Regions from separate parts of the Candidatus Enterococcus palustris genome, predicted to be linked through region 2. Evidence: predicted binding sites of a transcription regulator. Region 2 holds the regulator's gene; the other holds the start of a gene.
What was found. The regulator NrdR, encoded in region 2, represses ribonucleotide reductase genes. The targets are predictions, from matches to a motif close to ACACNATATATNGTGT.

Region 1: a site for NrdR is predicted at 4,755-4,770, ahead of pnuC (nicotinamide riboside transporter PnuC). Genes of this name have one in related genera too.

The regions. Positions count from the first base shown of each region.
Region 1 is NZ_CP147244.1:3,636,244-3,643,970, forward strand. Features, by position in the region: gene ligA (NAD-dependent DNA ligase LigA) at 1-153, shown strand, start outside; gene gatC (Asp-tRNA(Asn)/Glu-tRNA(Gln) amidotransferase subunit GatC) at 351-656, shown strand; gene gatA (Asp-tRNA(Asn)/Glu-tRNA(Gln) amidotransferase subunit GatA) at 656-2,125, shown strand; gene gatB (Asp-tRNA(Asn)/Glu-tRNA(Gln) amidotransferase subunit GatB) at 2,125-3,555, shown strand; gene A5821_RS16960 (diacylglycerol kinase) at 3,572-4,630, shown strand; gene pnuC (nicotinamide riboside transporter PnuC) at 4,898-5,587, shown strand; gene A5821_RS16970 (deoxynucleoside kinase) at 5,603-6,244, shown strand; gene rlmD (23S rRNA (uracil(1939)-C(5))-methyltransferase RlmD) at 6,352-7,722, shown strand; gene A5821_RS16980 (hypothetical protein) at 7,724-7,727, shown strand, end outside.
Region 2 is NZ_CP147244.1:378,314-386,040, reverse strand. Features, by position in the region: gene mgtA (magnesium-translocating P-type ATPase) at 1-496, opposite strand, end outside; gene A5821_RS01765 (GNAT family N-acetyltransferase) at 733-1,230, opposite strand; gene A5821_RS01760 (MgtC/SapB family protein) at 1,263-1,898, opposite strand; M-box (ykoK) riboswitch at 2,251-2,421, opposite strand; gene A5821_RS01755 (hypothetical protein) at 2,564-3,028, opposite strand; gene dnaI (primosomal protein DnaI) at 3,176-4,105, opposite strand; gene A5821_RS01745 (replication initiation and membrane attachment family protein) at 4,105-5,511, opposite strand; gene nrdR (transcriptional regulator NrdR) at 5,524-6,009, opposite strand; gene coaE (dephospho-CoA kinase) at 6,896-7,492, opposite strand; gene mutM (DNA-formamidopyrimidine glycosylase) at 7,496-7,727, opposite strand, start outside.

The DNA of each region.
Region 1 (7,727 bases), 510 kb from region 2:
GGCAGTGTTTCGAAGAAAACAGATATTGTTGTTGCAGGTGAAGATGCTGGTAGTAAATTGACGAAAGCCCAAGAGCTTGGTATCGAAGTGTGGGATGAACAGCAAATGGTGACCGCTTTAGATAATAGCTATACAAAAGAAGCAAATGAATAGCTTAAAGTGAAACAAATCGAATTTTCTGCGTTATTTTTACATTTTCAGACTATTTTCTTCCATCTCTTCCAAAAATTCTTAGAATTTTATGATAGAATAAGAAAAAAGCTGTTTTTTAACGCAAAGTGTCGTTTAACAGTATAAAAATGAACTAGTGAACTCTTGAGTGAGTTTTTCTAAAGGAAAGAAGGGTATCCATGGCAATTAGTGAAGAAAAAGCAAAACATGTAGCCAAGTTGTCAAAACTGTCTTTTTCTAATGAGGAGTTAAAAGACTTTACAGATCAATTAGGCAAAATCATCGACATGGTAGAATTATTAGAAGAAGTCGATACAGAGGGCGTTCCATTCACCTCTAATGTTGCACAATCCATCAATGTGATGCGAGAAGACGTTGTAACACCAGGTATGGATCGCGATGAATTAATGAAAAACGTACCAGAATCAGAGAATGGCTACATTAAAGTGCCAGCGATTATCGACAATGGGGAGGCTGGTGCATAATGGAAAAATTATACGATAAGTCACTAACAGAGCTGCATGATTTACTTGTCTCTAAAGAAATCACGGCAACTGATTTAACGCAAGCAACATTGAAGCGCATCAATGAAACGGAAAAAGATGTAGATTCATTTATTACGATCAGTGATGAAAAAGCCTTAGAATTAGCGAAAGCAATCGATCTTAAAGGTATTACTGAATCAAATCCATTAGCTGGCATTCCGATTGGGATCAAAGATAATATCGTAACGAAAGATATTTTAACAACTGCTGCATCAAAAATGTTACACAATTTCAATCCTATTTATGACGCAACTGTTATGGATAAAGTCTATCAAGCAGATATGATTCCAGTTGGAAAGTTGAACATGGATGAATTTGCGATGGGCGGAAGTACAGAAACATCCTACTTTAAGAAAACAAAAAATGCATGGGATCATACTAAGGTTCCTGGAGGTTCTTCTGGTGGTTCTGCCGCAGCTGTAGCAGCAGGTCAAGTACCTGTTTCTTTAGGAACTGATACAGGTGGTAGTATTCGTCAACCTGCATCATTTAACGGAATCGTTGGTATGAAACCAACATACGGGCGTGTATCTCGTTTTGGATTGATCGCATTTTCATCTAGTTTAGATCAAATCGGTCCATTGACAAGAAATGTTAAAGACAACGCATTGGCGCTAAATGCAATCAGTGGCTTTGATGAAAAAGACGGCACTTCGGCTGGAACATCTGTCCCTGATTTTACTGCTGGTTTAACAGGCGATATCAAAGGCATGAAAGTGGCTTTACCTAAAGAATATTTAGGTGAAGGTGTTGATGCTGGTGTTAAAGCAGCTGTTCTTAAAGCGGCGGAAACATTTAAAGCTTTAGGAGCAACAGTAGAAGAAGTTAGCTTGCCTCATTCTAAATACGGCGTAGCTGTTTATTATATTATCGCTTCATCAGAAGCAAGCTCAAACCTACAACGTTTTGACGGTATTCGTTATGGCTATCGTTCTGAAAACGTGAAAAACCTTGAAGATGTATATGTAAATTCACGTTCTGAAGGATTTGGTATAGAAGTAAAACGTCGTATTATGCTGGGTACATTCTCTTTAAGTGCTGGACATTATGATGCTCACTTCAAAAAAGCAGGACAAGTTAGAACCTTGATCAAACAAGACTTTGATAATGTTTTTGCCAATTACGATATCATCATTGGCCCTGCTTCACCAACTGTTGCATTTGGCTTAGGTGAAAACATCAATGATCCAATCACAATGTACATGAACGATTTATTAACGATTCCAGTTAACTTAGCTGGATTACCTGGTATGTCAGTACCAGCAGGGTTTTCAGAAGGCTTGCCAGTTGGCTTGCAAATCATCGGTAAACCTTTCGATGAAAGTACGATGTATAAAGCGGCCTTTGCATTTGAGCAAGCAACTGATTTCCATACGAAAAAACCTGTGATCTTAGGGGGGAATGACTAATGAATTTTGAAACTGTCATTGGACTTGAGGTCCACGTAGAATTAAAAACAAATTCTAAAATCTTTTCACCTGCACCGGCTCATTTTGGTGCGGAACCAAATAGCAATACAAATGTGATCGACTGGGGTTATCCAGGCGTATTACCTGTAATGAATAAACAAGCACTTGAATTTGGAATGAAAGCAGCGCTTGCGTTAAATTGTGAAATCTCAAAAGATACGCATTTTGACCGTAAAAACTATTTCTATCCGGATAATCCCAAGGCTTACCAAATTTCTCAATTCGATCAACCAATCGGTCACGATGGTTGGATCGATATCGAAGTCGAAGGTAAAACAAAACGTATCCGTATCGAACGTGTGCATTTAGAAGAAGATGCTGGGAAAAATATCCATGGTGATGGCGGTTATTCTTATGTTGATTTAAATCGTCAAGGGACACCGTTGATCGAAATCGTTTCAGAAGCGGATATGCGTTCACCAGAAGAAGCCTATGCTTATTTAGAAGCAATCCGTTCAATCATCCTATTTACAGGCGTTTCAGATGTAAAAATGGAAGAAGGCTCAATGCGTTGTGATGCCAACATTTCTTTACGTCCGTATGGTCAAGAAGAATTCGGAACAAAAGCAGAGCTTAAAAACTTGAACTCAATGAGTTTTGTTAAAAAAGGTCTTGCATTTGAAGAAAAACGTCAAGCGAAAGTGTTATTATCTGGTGGAGAAATCCAACAAGAAACACGCCGTTTTGATGAAACAACCAACAAAACATTGTTGATGCGTGTTAAAGAAGGTTCAAGCGACTACCGTTACTTCCCAGAACCTGATGTGCCTCGTTTTGCAATCGATGATGAGTGGATCGAGCGTGTTCGTCACAGTTTACCTGAAATGCCGGCTTCTCGTCGTGCTCGCTACATCAAAGAACTAGGCTTACCAGAATACGATGCAATGGTTTTAACGTTAACAAAAGAAATGTCTGATTTCTTTGAAGCTGCATTAAATGAAGGCGCAGATGCCAAACAAGTATCTAACTGGTTGATGGGTGAAGTTTCGGCTTACTTGAATAGTGAGAAAATCGAGTTACCAGATACAAAATTAACACCTAAAAACTTAGCAGGTATGATCACATTAATCGAAGACGGTACAATCAGTTCTAAAATCGCTAAAAAAGTTTTTAAAGAATTAATTGAAAATGGTGGAGATGCCAAAGAAGTTGTTGAAGCAAAAGGTTTAGTTCAACTATCAGATCCATCACAATTACTACCAATCATCAATGAAGTGTTGGATAATAACCAACAATCTGTAGATGACTTTAAAAACGGAAAAGACCGTGCTGTTGGCTTTTTAGTAGGTCAAATCATGAAAGCAACGAAAGGCCAAGCCAACCCAGGTGTTGTAAATAAACTGTTACAAGAAGAATTGGCAAAACGCTAGAAAGCAGCAGATGATTATGAAAAAAGCAAGAGTGATTTATAATCCAACCTCAGGTAAAGAGCTAGTCAAAAAAAATCTAGCTGATATTCTTTCCATAGTGGAAGAATGTGGATATGAAACGAGTGCTTTTGCTACAACTCCAGAAGAAAATTCCGCGAAAAATGAAGCGCGCCGTGTTGCAGAATTAGGTTTTGACTTAATTGTTGCAGCAGGTGGCGACGGAACGATCAATGAAGTCGTAAATGGTATTGCTCCTTTAGATAAACGACCGTCTATGGCGATTATTCCTGCTGGAACAACCAATGATTATGCAAGAGCCTTAAAAATTCCTAGAGATAATATCGTTAAAGCAGCAGAAGTCATCAAAAAAAATCAAACAGTCAAAATGGACATTGGTAAAGCAAAAGATAGTTATTTCATCAATATTGCAGCTGGTGGTCATTTAACTGAACTGACCTATGAAGTTCCTTCAGAATTAAAGAGCATCTTTGGTTATCTCGCTTATTTAGCAAAAGGAGCAGAAATGCTGCCAAGAGTGAAACCAATCAAAATGCGAATGGAATATGATGAAGGTGTTTACGAAGGTAATGCTTCGATGTTTTTCTTAGGATTGACTAATTCTGTGGGTGGTTTTGAAAAGATTGCACCTGATGCAAAGCTAGATGATGGCAAGTTTTCTCTAATAATTGTGAAAACAGCCAATGTTTTTGAGATTTTACATTTAGCAGCATTAATGCTCAATGGTGGTAAACATATAGAAGATAATCGTTTGATCTATACAAAAACCAGTCATTTACACGCTGAAACACTTGAACCAAATAGCCGTATGATGATCAACTTGGATGGTGAGTATGGTGGTGATGCACCGATGGAATTCACAAATTTGCACCAGCATATTGAAATGTTTGCCAATGCAGATGCGATTCCATCTAATGCGATCATGGGATCGGTTTTGGATGATTATGATGGTGAATCAGATGATGAAGATGAATATCTTGAAACAAGTAAAGAGTTTGTAAAAGAAGTTGAACGTTTAACTGATGAAGACATTGATAATAATGGGAAAATTGGTTGATTGTTCAAAACAACAAAAAGTACCTAAGACATGTTTGTCTTAGGTACTTTTTTTTTTCCTTCTAGATGAATGGAAGAATGAAAAAACAATCTATATACAATATATAGATTCTGAAAATTAAAAAACACAATATCTTGTATAAAAAAAGTCTCATAATCAATAATTGAGAAGAGTTCTCATTGACTTATGATTGAATCAAAGGTAAATTAGATAAGTCGTCATCTCTGCAGAAAATGATAAATATGGTAAGTGAAAGGTTTGTTTGATATGGGGTCAAATTTTGTTATAAATGATTTTAAAGGTTGGCAAAGAAAGAATTATCTTTTTTTATTTATGATGATTTTTGTACAATTATTTGCTTTTGTTTGTAATCCATCTAGTTGGATTACATTAGTGGGCGGTTTATCAGGTATTATCTGTGTTAACTTAATTGCCCAAGGAAAGGCTAGCAATTATATATTCGGATTTATAAGCGCAATAATCATAGGATATTTTGGGTTTAAAACACGTGTCTACGCTGAGGTTCTCCTTCAAAGCTTCTATATTGTAATGGATATTACAGGTCTATATACTTGGCTAAAAGTTAGTACGGATGGATCTGGAAATGTAACAGAGGTAAAAATACTGAAAGGTATTCAATGGCTATATGCAGGACTAGTTTGGTTTGGGATTGGTGTTGTTGCTTATTTTATTTTGGGATTTGTTAATGATGCTCAACAAATGCTTGATGCCGTAACGTTTAGTGTATCGGCAACAGCCATGTTGTTGATGATCAAAAGATATCAGTCACAATTTGTTTTTTGGTTATTAGGAAATTTATTTTCTATAGTATTGTGGTTTAGAGCAGGAACGCATGCTGGTGGTGATTATGCGTTGTTCGTCATGTATTGTCTGTATACAGTCAATTCTATTTACGGTATGATCCATTGGTTAAAAATAAAAAAAAATAATCATTAATAGGTAGGGAGTTCGATGGCAGTGATCGTTTTAGCAGGAACAATTGGAGCAGGAAAATCAAGTTTAACAGAAATTATTTCAGAGCACTTAGGATCAGATGCATTTTATGAATCAGTTGATGACAATGAAGTCTTGCCTTTATTTTATGCAGATCCAAAAAAATATGCCTTTTTATTACAAATTTACTTTTTGAACAAACGATTTGATAGTATTAAGCAAGCACTTTCTCATGAAAATAATGTATTAGATCGCTCAATATATGAAGATTCGTTATTATTTCATTTAAATGCGGATTTAGGCAGAGCGAATGAGACAGAAGTAAAAGTGTACGATTCTTTATTAGAAAATATGCTGGAAGAATTACCTTATGCAGCGAATAAAAAACGTCCAGATTTACTAGTACACATTAAAATATCTTTTCCTAAAATGTTAGAGCGCATTCAAAGACGAGGACGTCCTTATGAGCAAGTGGAACAAGACCCAGCATTGTACGATTATTATAAAGAATTGAATCGTCGTTATGAAAAATGGTTTGAAGAATACAACGAAAGTCCCAAAATTCAAATCGATGGTGACAAGTATGATTTTATTGAAAATGAAGAAGCAAAAAAACAAGTGATCCAGTTGATTGAAAATAAACTAGCGGAAATTGATTAAATAGAAAGATTAATTTTTACTTCTTTTAGCCTAGAAACAATCTCTCTATTGCTTTTCTAGCATTTTTTCATTAGAATGAGAGAAGTGCATTAAAGAAGGAGCGACTTATGAATAATTTTCCCGTGAACAAAAATGAAACAATCGAAGTTGATATTATTGATCTGACACATGAAGGAATGGGTGTTGCCAAAGTTGATGGCTACCCGCTTTTTATAGAAAATGCTTTACCAGGTGAAAAAATGGAAATCAAAGTACTGAAAGTCGGTAAAAGTTTTGGTTATGGAAAAGTTGTAACGATTCTAAAATCAAGCGAAGACCGTGTACCAGTCAAAGATGCCAATTTTACTAAAGTTGGAATCAGTCCATTACAGCATTTAGCGTATGGTGCTCAATTGACGTTTAAAACCGACCAAGTAAAAAATGTAATGCAACGTGTTGCAAAATTGCCAGATGTTCCTGTTTTAGATACATTAGGTATGAACAATCCATGGGGATACCGCAATAAAGCTCAAATTCCAGTGAGAAAAATCGATAACAAATTACAAACTGGTTTTTTCAGAAAAAATAGCCATGATCTAATTCCATTAGAACATTTCTATATTCAAGATCCAAAAATCGATGAAGCAGTTATCATAATCCGTGATATCATGAGACGTTACAGTATCAAACCTTACAATGAATCAGATAACACTGGAAACTTACGTCATATTGTTGTTCGTCGTGGTTACCATACTGGTGAAATGATGATTGTTCTAATTACGAGAACACCAAAATTATTCCCGACAAGTAAAATCATTCCTGATATTTTAGAAGCATTGCCGGAAGTTGTCAGCATTGTTCAAAATGTCAATTCGAAAAAGACGAATGTGATCTTTGGAGATGAAACGATTCTTTTACATGGTGAAGACAAAATGATCGATACGATTTTTGATTTGAAATTTGAAATCTCGTCACGTTCATTCTATCAAGTAAATCCACAACAAACAGAAGTAATGTACAATAAAGTTAAAGAATATGCAGCGTTAACTGGTGAAGAAATCGTTGTAGATGCTTATTGTGGAATCGGTACGATTGGCTTAACCCTTGCTAAAGATGCTAAGCATGTCTATGGTGTAGAAGTTATTGAAGAAGCAGTCAAGAATGCTGAGAGCAATGCGAAGTTGAACAATATTACGAATGCAACCTTTACCGCAGGTTTAGCTGAAGAAACATTGCCAAGAATGATCGAAAATGACATCAAACCAGATGTTGTGATTGTTGATCCACCGCGTAAAGGATTAGAAGCAAGTTTAGTAGAGACCTTGATCGAAACGAAACCAAATCGTATTGTGTATGTAAGTTGTAATCCGGCAACATTAGCACGTGATCTTGCATTACTTGTTGAAGGTGGCTTTGAGGTCAAAGAAGTTCAACCAGTGGATAACTTCCCGCAAACAACTCATATCGAGTCAGTTACTTTGCTAACAAGGACGGTGTAAAATGG
Region 2 (7,727 bases):
CAGCAGATAATTTTACGATATCACCGCAAACAATTTCTTCTATCGGAAGCTCAACTGTCTTCTTTCTACGAACAACAGTTGCAGTCACCTTTACCAAATTATTCAATTTTTCTGCCGCTTGATTTGATTTAACCGATTGAATCAAGGTCATTGTTCCACTGATCAAGACCATTGCTAAAATGATCAAAACACCGACAAGATCACGATCAGCAGGTGCTGCAATCACATAATCAGTAATAAATGAAATGATCGCTAATGTAAGTAATACAATCGTAAAAGGGGTAAAGTACGCTTTGATCACTTCAAGAAACAATGGTGTTTTCTTTCCATGTGTAATAATATTTTCCCCATATTCTTCTCTAGATAAAACAGCTTGTTGATGGGTGAGGCCTCCTTTTGAAGACTTGAAATACGTTATGATATTTTCTATTGAGTTTCTTGCAAAATACTCATAAGATTGATTACTCTGTTTAGTTTCTAATACTCTTTTCTCCATTTGCTTCTCCTTCTTTCTAAAGCTCTGATCAATAAAATAATGAACAACTGGCAATAAACAACCACTAATTCAATTTTACTGATTTTGTATTTTTTTTAAGGAACGGACTAATGGAAAAAGAGGTGTTGTCATCGGAGGAAACTACTTAACTCTACTAGAAACAAATAGACAATAGTATCCTCATGTTTTTAACAACAGGTTTCTTTTTGCATAAGTCCTTGATCATCTGACTACTGTCATCCATTTGTTTCCATCTCCTTTAGCGTTATATGTTTGATAATTTCAAGTGTTCCAATTCTTTTTTTAGTGTAAATTCTTTTTTTAAATTTTTTCAAAGTCACTTGTCCATCTGAATAGGCATACCCCACACTTTGATAGCCAAAATGATCATAAAAACCCCAAGCTTGCTTACGACCAGTTAAAACTACAGTTTGAAAAGCCATAAGTTCTGCAATTTTTTCAGCAAATTGAAGTAATTTTTTTCCAATGCCGAATCCTTGATAGTCTTCGTTGATGGCCACTTGTTTGATTTGTGCTATTGTTTGGCTCTTTTTTGAAAGAAGTAAGGTTCCTACAACAATCCCATCGATCATCGCTGCTACATGGGTATCCTTTTCTTCATTTAAAGGTAGATCCTTGATCCATTCTTTACCAGCACTTGTTTTTAGCAACTTGTTTCTTAAGTCTATTCCTGCCCAATATTCTTCACTGTTCCAATTTACGATTTTCACCATCACTGTTTTACCATGTTGATTCCTCCGTTCTTTTAATTGTTTAGTTGATTGATTTCAATAACTTCTGAAAACTGAGATAATTCTGAAGTGATCGCATTTACCGCAAGTGTCCCATTTCTTGTCGCTTCGATTTCCAAAAATAGTCGTACTTTTTTCCCTGCTAGATCTGTACATGAAAACTTAGTGAAGGTTAAACAATATTTATCTAACAACTGAATAATCTCTGTTCTAAGCATGACCTCACTAGTATTGCTTGCAATAACAGAAAGATAATGGATCGAATCTGTTTGTTCCTCTTCTTTTTGCACGGTATAGTCATCTATTTTGAAAGATAAATTTCTTAGCAAAATATTGACTAGCATTAGAGCAACTGCACAAATAACTCCTTCAATCACAAATCCAGCTCCAATCATGCTGCCAACAGCTGCTGAACACCATAAGGTTGCTGCTGTATTGATACCAGTCACACTAAATCCTTCTCTTAAAATCACTCCTCCAGCAAGAAATCCAATTCCACTGACTACTTGGGCTGCTATTCGAGTCGGACTACTATCGTCTTGGATCAAAGTAGACAGTGAAACAAATTGGCAAGCACCAAATGTGACTAAGGTCATCGTTCTCATCCCAGCTAATTTTTTTCGCCATTGCCTTTCTGCACCGATGATCATTCCTGCAAAAATACTTGCGATAATATTGATTAAAAATTCATAGGTTTGCCCCTTTCTTAGATTTGAGGTTAGGTGGGAACTTTTTTCGAGACGAAAACTACTTCTCTTTCGCCGTTCTCTAAGTACTGTTCATCATCTGCTCTGGACTTTAATTCTTTAAGTTCTAACTCTTAGACAGTGATGAGATCGAATCGAGGTGGGGTGATTCAGTATTAAGGTTACTTCTCTCTCTTCGTTCGCCAAGTACTGTTCATCATCTACTCTGTCCTTTGGCCAGTCGTAGTGATTCACAGCAAAAAACCTTCCGCCAAAACTCAGCGGAAGGTCATAAATAAGCGCACAAAAAAAAGCCTGCATGATCTAGTCGTTGAGTTTTGGCACTATACAACGTAAAAAGCAGAGCTTTTAGCTACCTTATGAAAAGCCTTGTAATCGACAATCCCTGTTCTACCCATTGGCATCTCTCGATGTTTTTGGGCAGTAGCCTGTGTTTGTATAGGAGCCTCACCTAACAAATCTATTTAGTTGTCTTACAGGTGACACTATACCATCGTTATAAAACAAATGTCAACATTTTTTTATTTATTTCAAAAAAATATTTCTAATTTAAGAATAAAAAACAAACTACCGACGTTACAAAAAGAACGTCGGTCAACTTATACTTATTACATTTTCTCAACTTTGATGACTGCATTTCCAGCTACTTGAGGTGGGATCGACATCGTCATTGCAGGTAATCCAACTAATGTAAATTGAATTTTATCTCCTTTTTTCAACTCATTGCTTGTGATTCCATCCGCGAATTGATCTTTTGATACATTCAGAATAACACCATCATTTTTCATCATACCAATAATTTTTTCAGGATCTTCGATTGCCTCAACTTCCTTTAAAACTAAACGGGTCGAGTGGTCTACAGTTTCATTTTCTTTTGCGTCCTCACCTAAAACTGCTGTAAATATTGATTTTGCTTGTTCATTGTCATTTGATGTTTCATCCGTAGCTTTATTTTGCTTACTACTCATAGCTGTTTCTTCACTTCCCTTTGGCGAATTTTGCTTATTTTTTGCACATGCACCTAAAGAAACCAACGTTAAAATTGTTAGTATTGTTAGTACTCTTTTCTTCATAAGGATCTCCTCCAATACTGATACTTTATTATAAGATATGCTACTACTTTCAGTCCATTACCACCCTCCCCTTAAAAAAAGAAAAAAAGCAGGGAGGAAACTCTAAGAGTCACATCCCTGCCTTATATCAGCGGGCGCAAAAGCACCTCAACCATTTCTACGATCATTACCTGACATCGTTATCTCTTGCGCTAAATAACGAATACGTTCCATGATTCGACGGGCCTTCAACGGCTCTTGTTCACCACGCTGCGTCACAGATAAATGTTTTTCTAGGTCTTTTAAATCAAGGTTTGAAGAAAAAAATGTCACTAATTGTTCTTGCATTCGATATTGTAAAATAACGCTCAGCACGTCATCTCGAATCCAAGAAGTCATTGATTCTGCACCAAGATCATCGATCATTAAAACCGGTGATTTTTTGACTGCATCCAATTTAGGACCGACCATATCTTTACCGATTGCCTGTTTCATTTCGACTGTAAAAGTTGGAAAATGAACAATTGTTGTAACAAAACCACGTTCGGCTAAGCTGTTAGCAATTGCACCTAGCAAAAAGGATTTACCAACCCCAAAGGTTCCTTGCAAATAAAGCCCTTTGTGAAATTCTTTTGGATTAGACGTATACTCGTTTAAAAATTTCATTGTTTCTGCCATCGCTTGAGCACGCCCTTGCGATGCTGTATCAAATCTACCTAAGCTTGCTTCTCGTACATCTTTTGGCATATCCATTGCACGAACTCTTTTACGAATCTCGTCTTCTTTTTGCTTAGCGATCAGCGCTTCTGTCGGCACGTAGGTGACATCAATATAATGGAAATTTAAGGTTAGTTTAGGTTCGTATCCAGGGGCGATCATTGTTGGGTCATTCAACTGATACTTGCGTTTTTCTTGAACAAATTCATATAATTTTGAATAACTCTTCCGGATATCATCATCTGTTAATCGGTCACGATTTTCCTGAATAAACGTTTGGACATCCGTATCTTTCAAGACAACCTCAACTAGCTCATTGTATCGCTCATTCATATCTCTGCTTTGAATGATTTTTGACATTTCTTTCCCTACATCTTCCATTAATTGCCACCTCCTTTACTCAAGAAATCTTGAATTTCTTTATCTAGCCTTGCTTGTTCCTCTTTTGATAATTTTTGTTCTTCTACTGGATTTTCTACCCAATCTGGTAACGTCTCTTGACGAATCGGCCGATTATTTTGACCATAACGTTGTCTTGTTTGTTTTTGTTCTTTGCCTTTTTTAGCGATTTCACGTACATGTTCAATGGCCTTTTCTGGTGAGAAAATACCACTTTGCGCCCATTCGTTGGCAATTCGATTCACGTAATCAGCTTTCAGTGTAGGCTGTTTTTGGATATTGTAGACGTAATTGATTAAAACATTGATCACACTGTTAGGCAAACCAGACTTACTCACTAAATATTTGACTAGCGAACGTTCTTGGGGCGTTGTGTACCCACCACGTTCGTTTTTTAAAGCTTCCAAATAATTTAGAGGGAAATTTTTTTCACTATCCATGATCATTTGAATATCTTGTGTCGAAAAACCGTTCATTTTTAATGAATTATAACGGTACGTTTGTTGATCTTCAGCAGATAAATCAACAGAATCATTTTTTTGAAACTCACTAGGTTTTTGTTTTTTATCTGGGTCATAAGTTCGATAGACTGCTCTTTCAAAGTCTTTGATATCAATCTTGCTTGTGTAATAGTCAAATGACTTAGAGCAAAAATCGATCATATCCAATTCAGTGATTCCAAATAGATTGTGAAAAACAAAGACTTCTTCTTTGAATCCATTACTATTATCCGGCAACTTAATTCCTAATTTTTCGATTCCTTGAAGAAAGTACGACCAGTCAAAACTTTCATTAACTGCACTTACTGTTTGTGCAGGGCGTGGATCGATAAAAGATTGCTCCATTCTGCTTAACTGTTCACTATGAGATAGAATTTGCTCCTCTTTGAAAACATAAGCATCTTTAAATCCAACTGAAACTTCCGCATAACTAGTTAAGTTTACAAATGTTGGTTGAAACCGTTCAAATAATTTGTCTAATTTTCTTTGTCCCACACTATTCAAGAGTGTCAACGACAGAACTTCATCTTTAAAAAAACGTTCAGCAGTTTCAGGGTGATTTAAACGATACATGAAATGCACACCTAACTCAGAATCGTTTTTTGCAAAAGTCGACAACAGTCCGATCCCTTCTAGCTTTTTTCGGGCTGTTTCGATTTGTTTTATACTCATATCCATCATCGTAATCAAATCAGCATGAAAAAGTGATTCACTAGTACCTTTCCCTTCCACTTCCGATAAAAGTGTCAAATATAAACTGAACGCTTCGGCACCAATAATCGGCTGATATAAAAGCGTCAATATCATTTGTTCTTGATTGGATAATGGATAAGGTACGGCTACTTGAAAAATACTTTTAGGATGGACTTCTTTCCAACTGTCTTTCAAGGAAAGACCTCCTTATTCATTGGTTGTATCTGAATTTGAAGATTTTGCTTTATCCACGATACCTTGCAGTTCTTTTAAGAAGACACTCATATCTTTAAATTGACGATATACACTAGCGAATCGAATATACGCAATTTCATCTAAATTGACTAAATCTTCCATAACATACTCACCAACTAAAGTAGTTGAAACTTCATTTTCACCCAAACTACGAACACGGTTTTCAACATTATCAACGATTTGTTCCATTTGTTCCATGGCCACTGGACGTTTTTCCGCAGACCGAATCAACCCACGTAAAATTTTCTCTCTATTAAATTCTTCCCGATCACCATTTTTCTTGATAACAAGTAGTGGAGCTGCTTCGATTCGCTCGAATGTTGTAAATCGGTAATTACAATTTTCGCATTCTCTACGACGACGAATTGCACGCCCATCATCTGCTTGACGGCTATCAATTACACGGGAATTATTATGATGACATCTTGGACAACGCATAGTATTCACCTCATTTTATCTTATGCTATCTATTTATAAAGTTTCGTTTTAATTTACTCTCCATATTATAACATGAAATGCTTCAGAAACCAGACATTAACTGTTACTTCTTAACCATTTTTTTTAGTTTATTCAGATTTCATTTAATAACAATTTTCTAGATTCAAAAAATAACTGAGTAAGATAACAGGCTAAATGTCTTGTCTTGCTCAATTACTCTCTTGTTAAAGTTCTGTTTTGTCTCTCATTCCGCACTCCATATTCTTCTGAGCCATATAGCTCCAAACTCGATTTAGAGATAATAGAACGATTGCCTATGAACTATAAAATAGAAAGTAAAGAAACACAATACATTTATCTCGATTTGCTAAATCGTTTCTGGGAATTGCAGGATATGACAAGGTATAAACCGACTCCATATTAATTGTTGATGTAGGCTATAAAATAAACTGAAAATAGTTCATTATAAAAATTAGCCAATATACATAGTTATGTTTGATTTAAACTCGATTAAATTTTTTCAATTAGTTAAATTAACCATTCTTTAATCGCGTCAATCCTAATCTATTCCTCATGATTTATCACACTTATCAGACCAACATATCCACCTAAATTAACGCTACTTCTTTTTTCTTTCTATTCTCCATTCCCTTTTTGTTTTTTACATTTCTGTTGTTCAAAAAAGAGAATACAGATTTCAAGATATCGATTATGTTTACCGACACAATATCGTTATTTTAAATTAGATTTTACAATCAGCTTCAAAGTAGGTTGAAATTTATCAAAAACAAAAAAGATGTATAATCAGCAGTTATACATCCTAAACTTTTTTCAATTCATCATAAAATTTAAATTTCTGAAAAAACAATTATGCATCTTTGTTATACTATAAGAAATTATTTTCTAATACCCAGTCCTTCACTATTTTTTCTGTTTCTTGAATGCTTTTTTGATTATCAAATATTATATCAGCTTTTTCTTTTTTCTTTTCAATTGACAATTGACTATTTACTCGTTGATTCGCTTCAGTTTCAGTTAAATTATCTCGTTTCATCAAACGAATCATCTGAGTTTTTTCAGGTACATAGACAACGGCTACTTTGTCAACAAACGCATCATACCCACCTTCGTATAATAAAGGTATATCCACAACAATCAGCGAAGTTTCATTTTTTTTGGCTGCAATCTGAGATAAAATAGCCTCTTTGAGAAATGGGGATAATAATTCATTTAATTGTGTTCTTTTTTTTTCATCTGAAAAAACAATGTCTCCAAGTTTTTTTCGATCTAATGATCCATCTGAGTATAATACCTCTGAACCAAAAGTAATTGCTATTTTTGTTAATGCCGGAGTTCCTATTTCAACAATTTCCCGAGCGATCACATCGGCATCTACCACAGGAAATCCTAATCCTTTAAATACGTTAACAACCGTACTTTTCCCAGTTGCGATTCCACCAGTCAAACCTAAGACCATTCCCATTGATCAATTCCTCGCTTTCAATGTCTGGCACTTCGGACAAAAATGGGTCCCTCGTTGAGCGACTTTTATTTTCTTAATTGGTGTTGCACATCTTGGACAAGGTTTTTCCGTCTGACCATAGACATTTAATGAGATTTGAAAAGTCCCAGCTTCCCCCAGTGCATTTAAATAACTGCGAATTGTTGTTCCGCCGGCTTCAACAGCACGTCCAAGAACATCAATGATTGCATGATAT